DNA from 4 places in the Pseudomonas sp. S2_A05 genome. Region 4 is predicted to be linked to each of the others. Evidence: predicted binding sites of a transcription regulator. Region 4 holds the regulator's gene; each other region holds the start of a gene.
What was found. The regulator FliA, encoded in region 4, starts transcription of late flagellar genes. The targets are predictions, from matches to a motif close to CTAAAGTTTNNNNNNNNNNNGCCGNTAA.
Positions count from the first base shown of each region.

Region 1: a site for FliA is predicted at 1,080-1,107, ahead of AB4O12_RS09375 (methyl-accepting chemotaxis protein). Genes of this name have one in related genera too.
Region 2: a site for FliA is predicted at 782-809, ahead of AB4O12_RS15695 (flagellar protein MotY). Genes of this name have one in related genera too.
Region 3: a site for FliA is predicted at 636-663, ahead of AB4O12_RS23345 (methyl-accepting chemotaxis protein). Genes of this name have one in related genera too.

Region 1 covers NZ_CP162775.1:2,044,891-2,047,091, forward strand. Annotated here, with positions in the region: gene AB4O12_RS09375 (methyl-accepting chemotaxis protein) at 1-968, opposite strand, end outside; gene AB4O12_RS09380 (glycerate kinase) at 1,273-2,201, opposite strand, start outside.
Region 2 covers NZ_CP162775.1:3,453,221-3,455,421, reverse strand. Annotated here, with positions in the region: gene pyrC (dihydroorotase) at 1-715, opposite strand, end outside; gene AB4O12_RS15695 (flagellar protein MotY) at 876-1,790, shown strand; gene AB4O12_RS15690 (argininosuccinate synthase) at 1,920-2,201, shown strand, end outside.
Region 3 covers NZ_CP162775.1:5,134,780-5,136,980, reverse strand. Annotated here, with positions in the region: gene AB4O12_RS23355 (lipocalin family protein) at 1-173, opposite strand, end outside; gene AB4O12_RS23350 (hypothetical protein) at 203-457, opposite strand; gene AB4O12_RS23345 (methyl-accepting chemotaxis protein) at 740-2,201, shown strand, end outside.
Region 4 covers NZ_CP162775.1:461,373-463,573, forward strand. Annotated here, with positions in the region: gene fleN (flagellar synthesis regulator FleN) at 1-419, shown strand, start outside; gene fliA (RNA polymerase sigma factor FliA) at 416-1,156, shown strand; gene AB4O12_RS02175 (chemotaxis response regulator CheY) at 1,324-1,695, shown strand; gene AB4O12_RS02180 (protein phosphatase CheZ) at 1,714-2,201, shown strand, end outside.

The DNA of each region.
Region 1 (2,201 bases), 1.6 Mb from region 4:
GAAGTCGAAACGGCATTGCGCGCCACTTCTTCCACCGCAGCGGTCATCTCGTTGACGGCCGTGGCGGCCTGTTCGATTTCGTTGTTCTGCTGCTGCAACCCGCGCGACGCTTCTTCGGTGACCGCGCTGAGTTCTTCGGCAGCGGCGCCCAGTTGCGTGGCGGAACCGGCGATCTGCTCGATGGTTTTGCGCAGGTTGGTCTGCATCGCGGCCAAGGCTTCGAGCAGGCGCGCCGGTTCGTCCTTGCCGTCGACTTCGATGGCTTTACTGAGGTCACCGCCAGCAATGGTTTGCGCAGCGAGCACGGCGCGGTTGAGCGGCGTGACGATGCTGCGGGTCAGCAACCAGGCGAGCAACACGGTGGCCAGCGCCGCAATCACGGCGACGATGATGATCCCGGTGATGGCGCTGTCATAGTTTTCACCGGCCTTAATGGCCGCCGCTCTGGCCCCGGCGGTATTCATGCCGATCAGCTTGTTGAGCTGCTCGCCCATCTGATCGGTGCCTTCCTTGATGCGCGTGTTGATCAACGCGCGCATCGCTTCCAGATCGCCCTTGCGCGACAGCTCAATCATCTGATTCTGCGCTTGCAGGTAATTATCGAGCGTCGTCGAAAACGTCTGGAAGACCGCGCGCTCTTCAGGGCCTGCCGGCAACGCAGCGTAGCTGGCCTGCGCTTTGCGCACCTTGTCGACGAGCACCGCGATGCGGGTTTCTGCCTCTTGCAGGCTGGCCGGTTCGCGATTGACCAGCACACGGAACGAGAGAATGCGCATGCGCAGGACGTTTTCCGTGACCACGCTGAGGTGGGTCACGCTTGGCAATTGGTTGGTGTCCATGTCGACCGACGCCTGACGAATGACCGTCATGCGGCTGACCGCGAACACGCCGAGGACAATCACCAACAAGGCGATAAAGGCAAAACCGAGGAAAGCACGTGGCGCGATATTCAGGTTACGCAGGGACATGGTCGGACTCTCGAAAGAAAGAAACTACGAGCGTCCATGCCGTGAGCACTGGCCCATAGCGGGCGACAGTCCGGCGGCACTGAATTGTGGTTTTGTGTGCGCCTGACCGTTGTATCGGCCAGGCTTGAGGAAGGTTTCGGGTCTGCGGTAAATATTTTTCAGGACGTGGCAACAATCAAAAACTGCTCCGCTGCCCTTGGTAGAGCTGTCGAGTGCAACGAGGCTGCGATCTTTTGATCCTGCTTTTAAAAGTCAAAAGATCGCAGCCTCGTTGCACTCGACAGCTCCTACATAGGCAAGCCGATCAGCGTTGGGCGGCGAGTTGCCAGACCCGAGCAATATCGGTGGCGCGTTCACGCAGCAGGCGCGGAGCTTCGGCGCAGGCTTGTTCGAGCGTCATCGGTCCGCTGGTCACGGCGAAAGCGGCGTCGATGCCGTGTTGATAGAGCTCCTGATAGCCCTCGCCCAAGGTCCCGGCAATCACGATCACCGGCACAGCGTGTCGTTTGGCAACTCGCGCAACACCGAACGGCGTTTTGCCGCGAAGGGTTTGCGCATCGAAGCGGCCTTCTCCGGTAATCACCAGATCCGCACCCCTGACCGCGTCAGCGAGCCCGACCAGTTCCGCTACCACCTCGACGCCAGCCTGAAACTGCGCACCGAGAAAAGCCTTGGCCGCAAACCCCAGGCCACCCGCCGCGCCGCTGCCCGGTTCATCGCGCACGTCTTTGCCCAATGCTTGCGCGCAGACTTTGGCAAAGTGCCCCAGCGCCTGATCAAGTTGCTCAACCTGCGCAGGCGACGCGCCCTTCTGAGGGCCGAAAATGGCCGAGGCACCATGCGGGCCGCAGAGCGGATTGTTGACATCGGCGGCGATGTCGAAACGCACATCGGCCAGACGTCGATCAAGCCCACTCAGATCCAGCCGCGCCAATTGCGCCAAAGCCAGGCCGCCGGGCACCAGCGACTGATTCTGCGCATCCAGCAACTTCACCCCCAGCGCCTGCATCGCCCCGGCGCCGGCGTCATTGGTCGCGCTGCCGCCAATCGCCAGAATCACCCGTTGCGCACCGGCATCCAGCGCAGCACGGATCAATTCACCGGTGCCAAACGTGCTGCTGATGCAGGCATCGCGCTGTCCCGGCGGGACCAGTTGCAGACCGCTGGCCTCGGCCATTTCGATGATCGCGGTGTGGTTGTGCGGCAGCCAGCCCCATGCGGCTTCGACCGGCG
Region 2 (2,201 bases), 3.0 Mb from region 4:
CGCTGGTGGCGGCATCGAGCAAGGCTTCCTGATGGGTGTTGCGCTTGAGGATCGGCAAGCAATAGAAATGTGGCCGAATCCCGCCCACCAGCATGTGGTTACGGTTGTACAACAGGTGGTGCGCGGTGATGGTCGCGCCGACGTTGGCCGAAGCCTCGTTGACGAATTGCACGGCGTCACCGGTGGTGATGTGCTCGAACACCACTTTCAGCGTCGGGAAGCGCTCGACCACGCGGCGCATGTGCTCATCGATGAAGATCTTTTCGCGGTCGAACACATCGACGTCGCCACGGGTGACTTCACCGTGGATCAACAGCGGCATGCCGACTTCGGCCATGGCTTCCAGCGCCGGGAAGATCTTGTCGATGCTGGTCACGCCGGAATCGGAATTGGTGGTCGCGCCGGCCGGGTAAAGCTTGGCGGCGTAGACGAAACCGCTGGCCTTGGCCTGACGAATTTCTTCCGGTTGGGTGCGGTCGGTGAGGTACAGCACCATCAACGGCTCGAACTGACTGCCGGCCGGGCGGGCAGCGAGAATGCGCTGACGATAGCCGTCGGCTTCAGCGGCGTTGCGCACCGGCGGTACCAGGTTCGGCATGATGATCGCGCGCCCGAAGGTGCGGGCCACATCGGCAACGGTATTGTTCAACACGGCACCATCGCGAAGATGAATGTGCCAGTCGTCGGGACGCAGCAGGGTCAGGCGGTCGGACATGAGGGGATTCCAGGCGGGTCAAACTGAGGCGAATGCTACCGGAAAAGACTCTTGCAGGCACCCGCTATCAAGTTTTGCCACAAGCGTCCGATATCCCGAAGGTATGCCGTAAACATTGTGTGAATCGGTGTTTGTGTTTCACAAGCCAATGGAGCCTCCCGTGCGCCAGCGTTATTTAGCCCTGCTCAGTGTGTTTGCCAGCCTTCCCGCGATGGCGCTGACTTACCAGACCCGTCTGGAGAACATTGAGTGGACGGTCGCCGGCGACCAGTTCGAATGCCGCCTGACGCAACCGATCACCGATTTCGGCTCGGGCGAGTTCGTGCGCAAGGCCGGTGAGCAGGCGATCTTTCGCCTGAATGCCTACAACGCCATGCTTGGTGGCGGCTCGGCGACGTTGCTCGCTGCCGCTGCACCGTGGCAGCCGGGGCGCGGCGATATCAATCTGGGCTCGGTACGGCTGGGCAGTGGCAATGTGTTGTTCAACAGCTCGCAATCCCAGGCCGGTGGGCTGATCAGCGGTCTGCTGGACGGCCGTAGCCCGGTAGTTCGCCGTGCGTCTGGCGATGGCCGGGTGTCGGAAGTGCGTTTGTTGCCGGTGAAATTCAGCAAGGCGTTCAACGACTACCAAGGCTGCGTGGCGAAATTGCTGCCGCAGAATTTCGACCAGATCAAGCAATCGCAGATAGGCTTTCCCGGCGAAGGCGTTGAGCTGGACCCGGCTGCCAAGGCCAAGCTGCAAGTGATGCTCGAATACATGAAGGCCGACCCGACGGTGAACCACATTGACCTCGACGGCCATTCCGACAACAGCGGCAATCGCCTGACCAACCGCGAATTGTCGCGCCGCCGCGCGCTGGCGGTGGTGGATTTCTTCAAGGCCAACGGCATTCAGGAATCGCAGATCACCGTGCGTTTCCACGGCGAGCAGTATCCGATCGTGCCGAACACCAGCAAGGCCAATCGTGCGAAGAATCGCCGGGTCAACGTGAAACTGTCGCGTGTGGCACCGACCACAGCCCCTGCGCCAGCGCCGCAAGCGAGTACGCCAGCCACCGCCGCAGCGACTTCCTGACTCGCCGGTCATCGTCGCGCTCTCGACAGATTCTGTCGCTTTGTCGTCTTAAGCTGTCGCGCCTCTGTAAATTATCGCGTTTGAGCGGTAGACTCCCCGGCTTTCCGTAGAACCCCGTGGAGTGATGGCATGGCGGACGTAAACAAGGTCGTTCTGGCGTATTCCGGCGGCCTGGACACTTCGGTGATCCTCAAGTGGCTGCAGGATACTTATAACTGTGAAGTGGTGACTTTCACCGCCGATCTCGGTCAAGGCGAAGAGGTCGAGCCGGCCCGCGCCAAGGCTCAGGCCATGGGCGTCAAAGAAATCTACATCGACGATCTGCGCGAAGAGTTCGTGCGTGATTTCGTGTTCCCGATGTTCCGCGCCAACACCGTTTACGAAGGCGAGTACCTGCTGGGTACTTCCATC
Region 3 (2,201 bases), 1.3 Mb from region 4:
TGCGCGCAGTGGCGCTGGAAGTACATCGGCAAGCGTGCCAGTTCATACCAGGTGCCCTGATAACGCTTGAGATTGACGCTGTTGACGGTCTTGGGCGCCAACGGGTCGACGCCGGAAGTGGCGCAGCCAGCCAGTACCAGGCCAGCAAAAAGGATCAGCAATAACCGCTTCATTTTTTTCTCCGTGGGCGCGAAGCCCCGGTTTACTTCAGGCCTTGGCCGGAAAACATCAGCACTTTGTCACCGGCGTATTGCACGCTGATAAAGCTGTTCTTGTCGCCCCAGGTGCAGCTGGACATACCGAGCGCGCCCGAGCAATCGGTGGGCTTGCCGAGGAGGGTTTCCACTTCGTACTTGGCCATGCCGGCCGAGAGCTTGGAGTAGTTTTCCTGATTGACCTTGCTGCATGCGGCCAACAGCACGCAAAACGACAGCAGGGCGATAGATCGCAGCGACATGGTGAAACTCCTGGAACGAGGGGGGATGGCATGGTGCCAACCAGAAGCTTAGAAGAGAAAAGTGTCATCTGGTTCCGTGACCGAACGCCTATTTATCAGCCCGCCCGTCCGGCTTTTGTCGGTAAATCAAAAACTTTGTGAAGCCGTCGAGCATTTCGTCGACTTTCCCTGCAAACGCCTAATCTTTGGCGCGGCGCGGTCGAAAATAAGAGCAGCGCAACGCTGCCGAATATGGCAAATTGCCGCCCTTTCCTGACCAGCCCCTTCGCGGTAGTTCATTCGATGACCAGAAACATGAAATTCAGCCACAAGATTTTGCTGGCTGCTGCCCTTGTGGTGGCCGTTGCGTTCGCCTGTTTCATCCTCTTCAACGACTATCGCCAGCGTCAGGCCTTGAGCAGCAGCACCGAAGCGACCATGCAGGAACTGGGCAGCCTGACCACCAGCAACATCCAGACCTGGCTGGAAAGTCGCATTCAACTGCTGCAATCGCTGTCGCAGCAAGTCGCCGTCGACGGCAACGCGCCCGCCAGCCTCAAGCGCATCATCGACCTGCCCGCCTACACCGGCAATTTCCAGCTCAGCTATTTCGGTGGCGCTGACGGCGTGATGTTCTCGGTGCCGGCCGGCAACCGTGCGCCGGACTACGATCCACGCGCGCGCGGCTGGTACAAAGCGGCCAACAGCGCGCAGCAGACTATCGTCACCGAACCGTACATCGCCGCTTCGTCGGGCAAACTGGTGATCACCGTTGCCACGCCGGTGCAGCGTCAGGGCCAAATGCTCGGCGTCGCCGGAGCCGACATCGATCTGACCAGCGTCAGCGCGATCATCAACTCGCTGAACTTCGGCGGCCACGGTCATGCGTTCATCGTCAGCGCCGAAGGGAAAATCCTGATTCACCCGGACAGCAAGCTGGTGCTCAAAACACTGGCCGAGGCTTATCCGAACGGTGCGCCCAAAGTCAGCCCGGGCCTGAAAGAAGTCGAGTTCGACGGCAAGACCCAGTTGATCTCATTCACCCACGTCAACGGCGTGCCATCGGCTGACTGGTACGTGGCGCTGGTGCTCGACAAAGACACCGCGTTCTCGATGCTCAGCGAATTCCGCACCTCGGCACTGATCGCCATGGTCATCGCCGTGTTGATCATCATCGGCCTGCTCGGCATGCTGATTCGAGTGCTGATGCAACCGCTGCTGACCATGGGCCGTGCGATGCATGACATCGCTGAAGGCGAAGGCGATCTGACCAAACGTCTGGTGATTCACGGCAACGATGAATTCGGCGCATTGGGTACGTCGTTCAACCGCTTCGTCGAACGCATTCATACGTCGATCCGCGAAGTGTCCTCGGCCACCGGCCAGGTCAACGAAGTCGCCCTGCGTGTGGTCGCTGCCTCGAACTCGTCGATGTACAACTCCGACCAGCAGGCCAGCCGCACCAACAGCGTCGCCGCCGCGATCAATCAGCTCGGCGCCGCCGCTCAGGAAATCGCCCAGAACGCCGCGCTCGCCTCGCAGCATTCCAGCGATGCGCGCAGCCTCGCGGTCGACGGCCAGCAGGTGGTGGATAAAACCATCCAAGCCATGCAACAACTGTCGGCGAAGATCAGCGATTCCTGCGGCAATATCGAAACGCTGAACAGCAACACGGTGAACATCGGCCAGATTCTCGAAGTGATCACCAGCATTTCCCAGCAGACCAACCTGCTCGCACTCAACGCCGCCATTGAAGCCGCGCGTG
Region 4 (2,201 bases):
GTGCCGCGCAAGAGGTGTTGCTGGTGGTCTGCGACGAGCCGACTTCGATCACCGACGCTTACGCGCTGATCAAGTTGCTCAACCGCGACTACGGCATGAACCGCTTCCGCGTGCTGGCCAACATGGCGCAGAGCCCGCAAGAAGGGCGCAACCTGTTCGCCAAGTTGACCAAGGTCACGGATCGCTTCCTCGACGTCGCCCTACAATACGTCGGCGCCGTGCCATACGACGAAAGCGTGCGCAAGGCAGTGCAGAAGCAGCGCGCCGTCTACGAAGCCTTTCCCCGTTCCAAGTGCGCACTGGCCTTCAAGGCCATCGCCCAGAAGGTCGATACCTGGCCGCTGCCCGCCAACCCGCGCGGGCATCTGGAATTTTTCGTCGAGCGTCTCGTGCAGCAAACCGCAGGGCCTGTGATATGACCGCCAGTGGCATGAATCTTTACAAAAAGTCGGCGCGTGACGCGCAATACGAATTGATCGAGCGCTACGCGCCGCTGGTCAAGCGCATTGCCTATCACTTGCTGGCGCGCCTGCCGGCCAGCGTGCAGGTCGAAGACCTGATCCAGGCCGGGATGATCGGGTTGCTGGAAGTCTCGACCAAATACGACGCCAGCAAAGGCGCCAGTTTCGAAACGTACGCGGGCATTCGAATCCGCGGCGCGATGCTCGATGAAGTGCGCAAAGGGGATTGGGCACCACGCTCGGTTCACCGTAATACCAGGATGGTCAGCGACGCGATTCGCTCGATTGAAGCTAAAACCGGCCGTGACGCTAAAGATCACGAGGTTGCGGCCGAACTCCAATTGAGTCTCGACGATTACTACGGGATTCTGAATGACACCTTGGGCAGTCGCCTGTTCAGTTTCGACGACCTGTTGCAGGACGGCGAACACGAAGGGCTGCACGAGGATGGCGCGAGTGCTCATATGGAGCCGTCACGCGATCTGGAAGATGAACGCTTCCAGGCGGCGCTGGCGGACGCGATTGCCAATTTGCCGGAGCGTGAGCGACTGGTGTTGGCGCTGTACTACGACGAAGAGCTGAACCTCAAGGAAATCGGTGAAGTCCTTGGCGTCAGTGAATCGCGGGTCAGCCAGTTACACAGCCAGTGCGCGGCCCGTCTGCGGGGGCGTTTGGGGGAGTGGCGAGCGCGCTGAAGGCAGTGTGGGGACACTGCGAAACGAGGCTGGTGCGGTGATGAACGGCGCCGGTCTCGATCCGTTGTGCTCCAGACAAACTTTAAGTGCTGCGCCGATTGATTGAAGTGGCGCGTCCAGGTGCTGGGCGCGTTTAAGACTGCTTGGAGGTCGAATTGAACAAAGACATGAAAATCCTCATCGTTGATGACTTCTCAACGATGCGGCGGATCATCAAGAACCTGCTGCGCGATCTTGGGTTCACCAACACCGTCGAGGCCGACGATGGCACCACTGCCATTCCGGTGCTCAACAGCGGCAGCATCGACTTTCTGGTAACGGACTGGAACATGCCGGGCATGACCGGTATCGACCTGCTGCGTCACGTGCGCGCCGATGAAAAACTCAAGCACCTCCCGGTGTTGATGGTGACTGCTGAAGCCAAGCGCGAGCAGATCATCGAGGCCGCTCAGGCCGGTGTGAACGGTTACGTAGTCAAACCTTTCACGGCTCAGGCGTTGAAAGACAAAATCGAGAAGATTTTCGAACGCATCGGCTGATGAATGCGCGGGGGAGCTATGGAGCATAACGAATCATCACAGGGCGATTTCGAATCGACCCTGAAAAAACACGCGGTCGAACTGGTCGAGAGCCTTGAAAAAGGCAAGTTCGGCGACGCGGTGCAACTGATCCATGAGCTCAATCAGACCCGTGACCGCGGCCTGTATCAGGAAGTGGGCAAGCTCACACGTGAACTGCACAGTGCGATCGTCAATTTCCAGATCGATCCGCACATGCCGCAGGCCGAGGAAGTGTCGCAAATCACCGACGCCACCGAACGCCTGGGCTATGTGGTCAAGCTGACGGAAGCCGCGGCCAACCGCACCATGGATCTGGTGGAAAGCGCCACCCCGGTGGTCAACAGTCTGGCTGATGAAGCGCAGACGTTGAGCGCCGATTGGGGCCGCTTCATGCGTCGCGAGGTCGGGGCTGAAGAGTTCCGTGAACTGGCGCGCCGGGTCGACGGTTTTCTGTCACGCAGCAGCACGGACAACCGTGCGGTGTC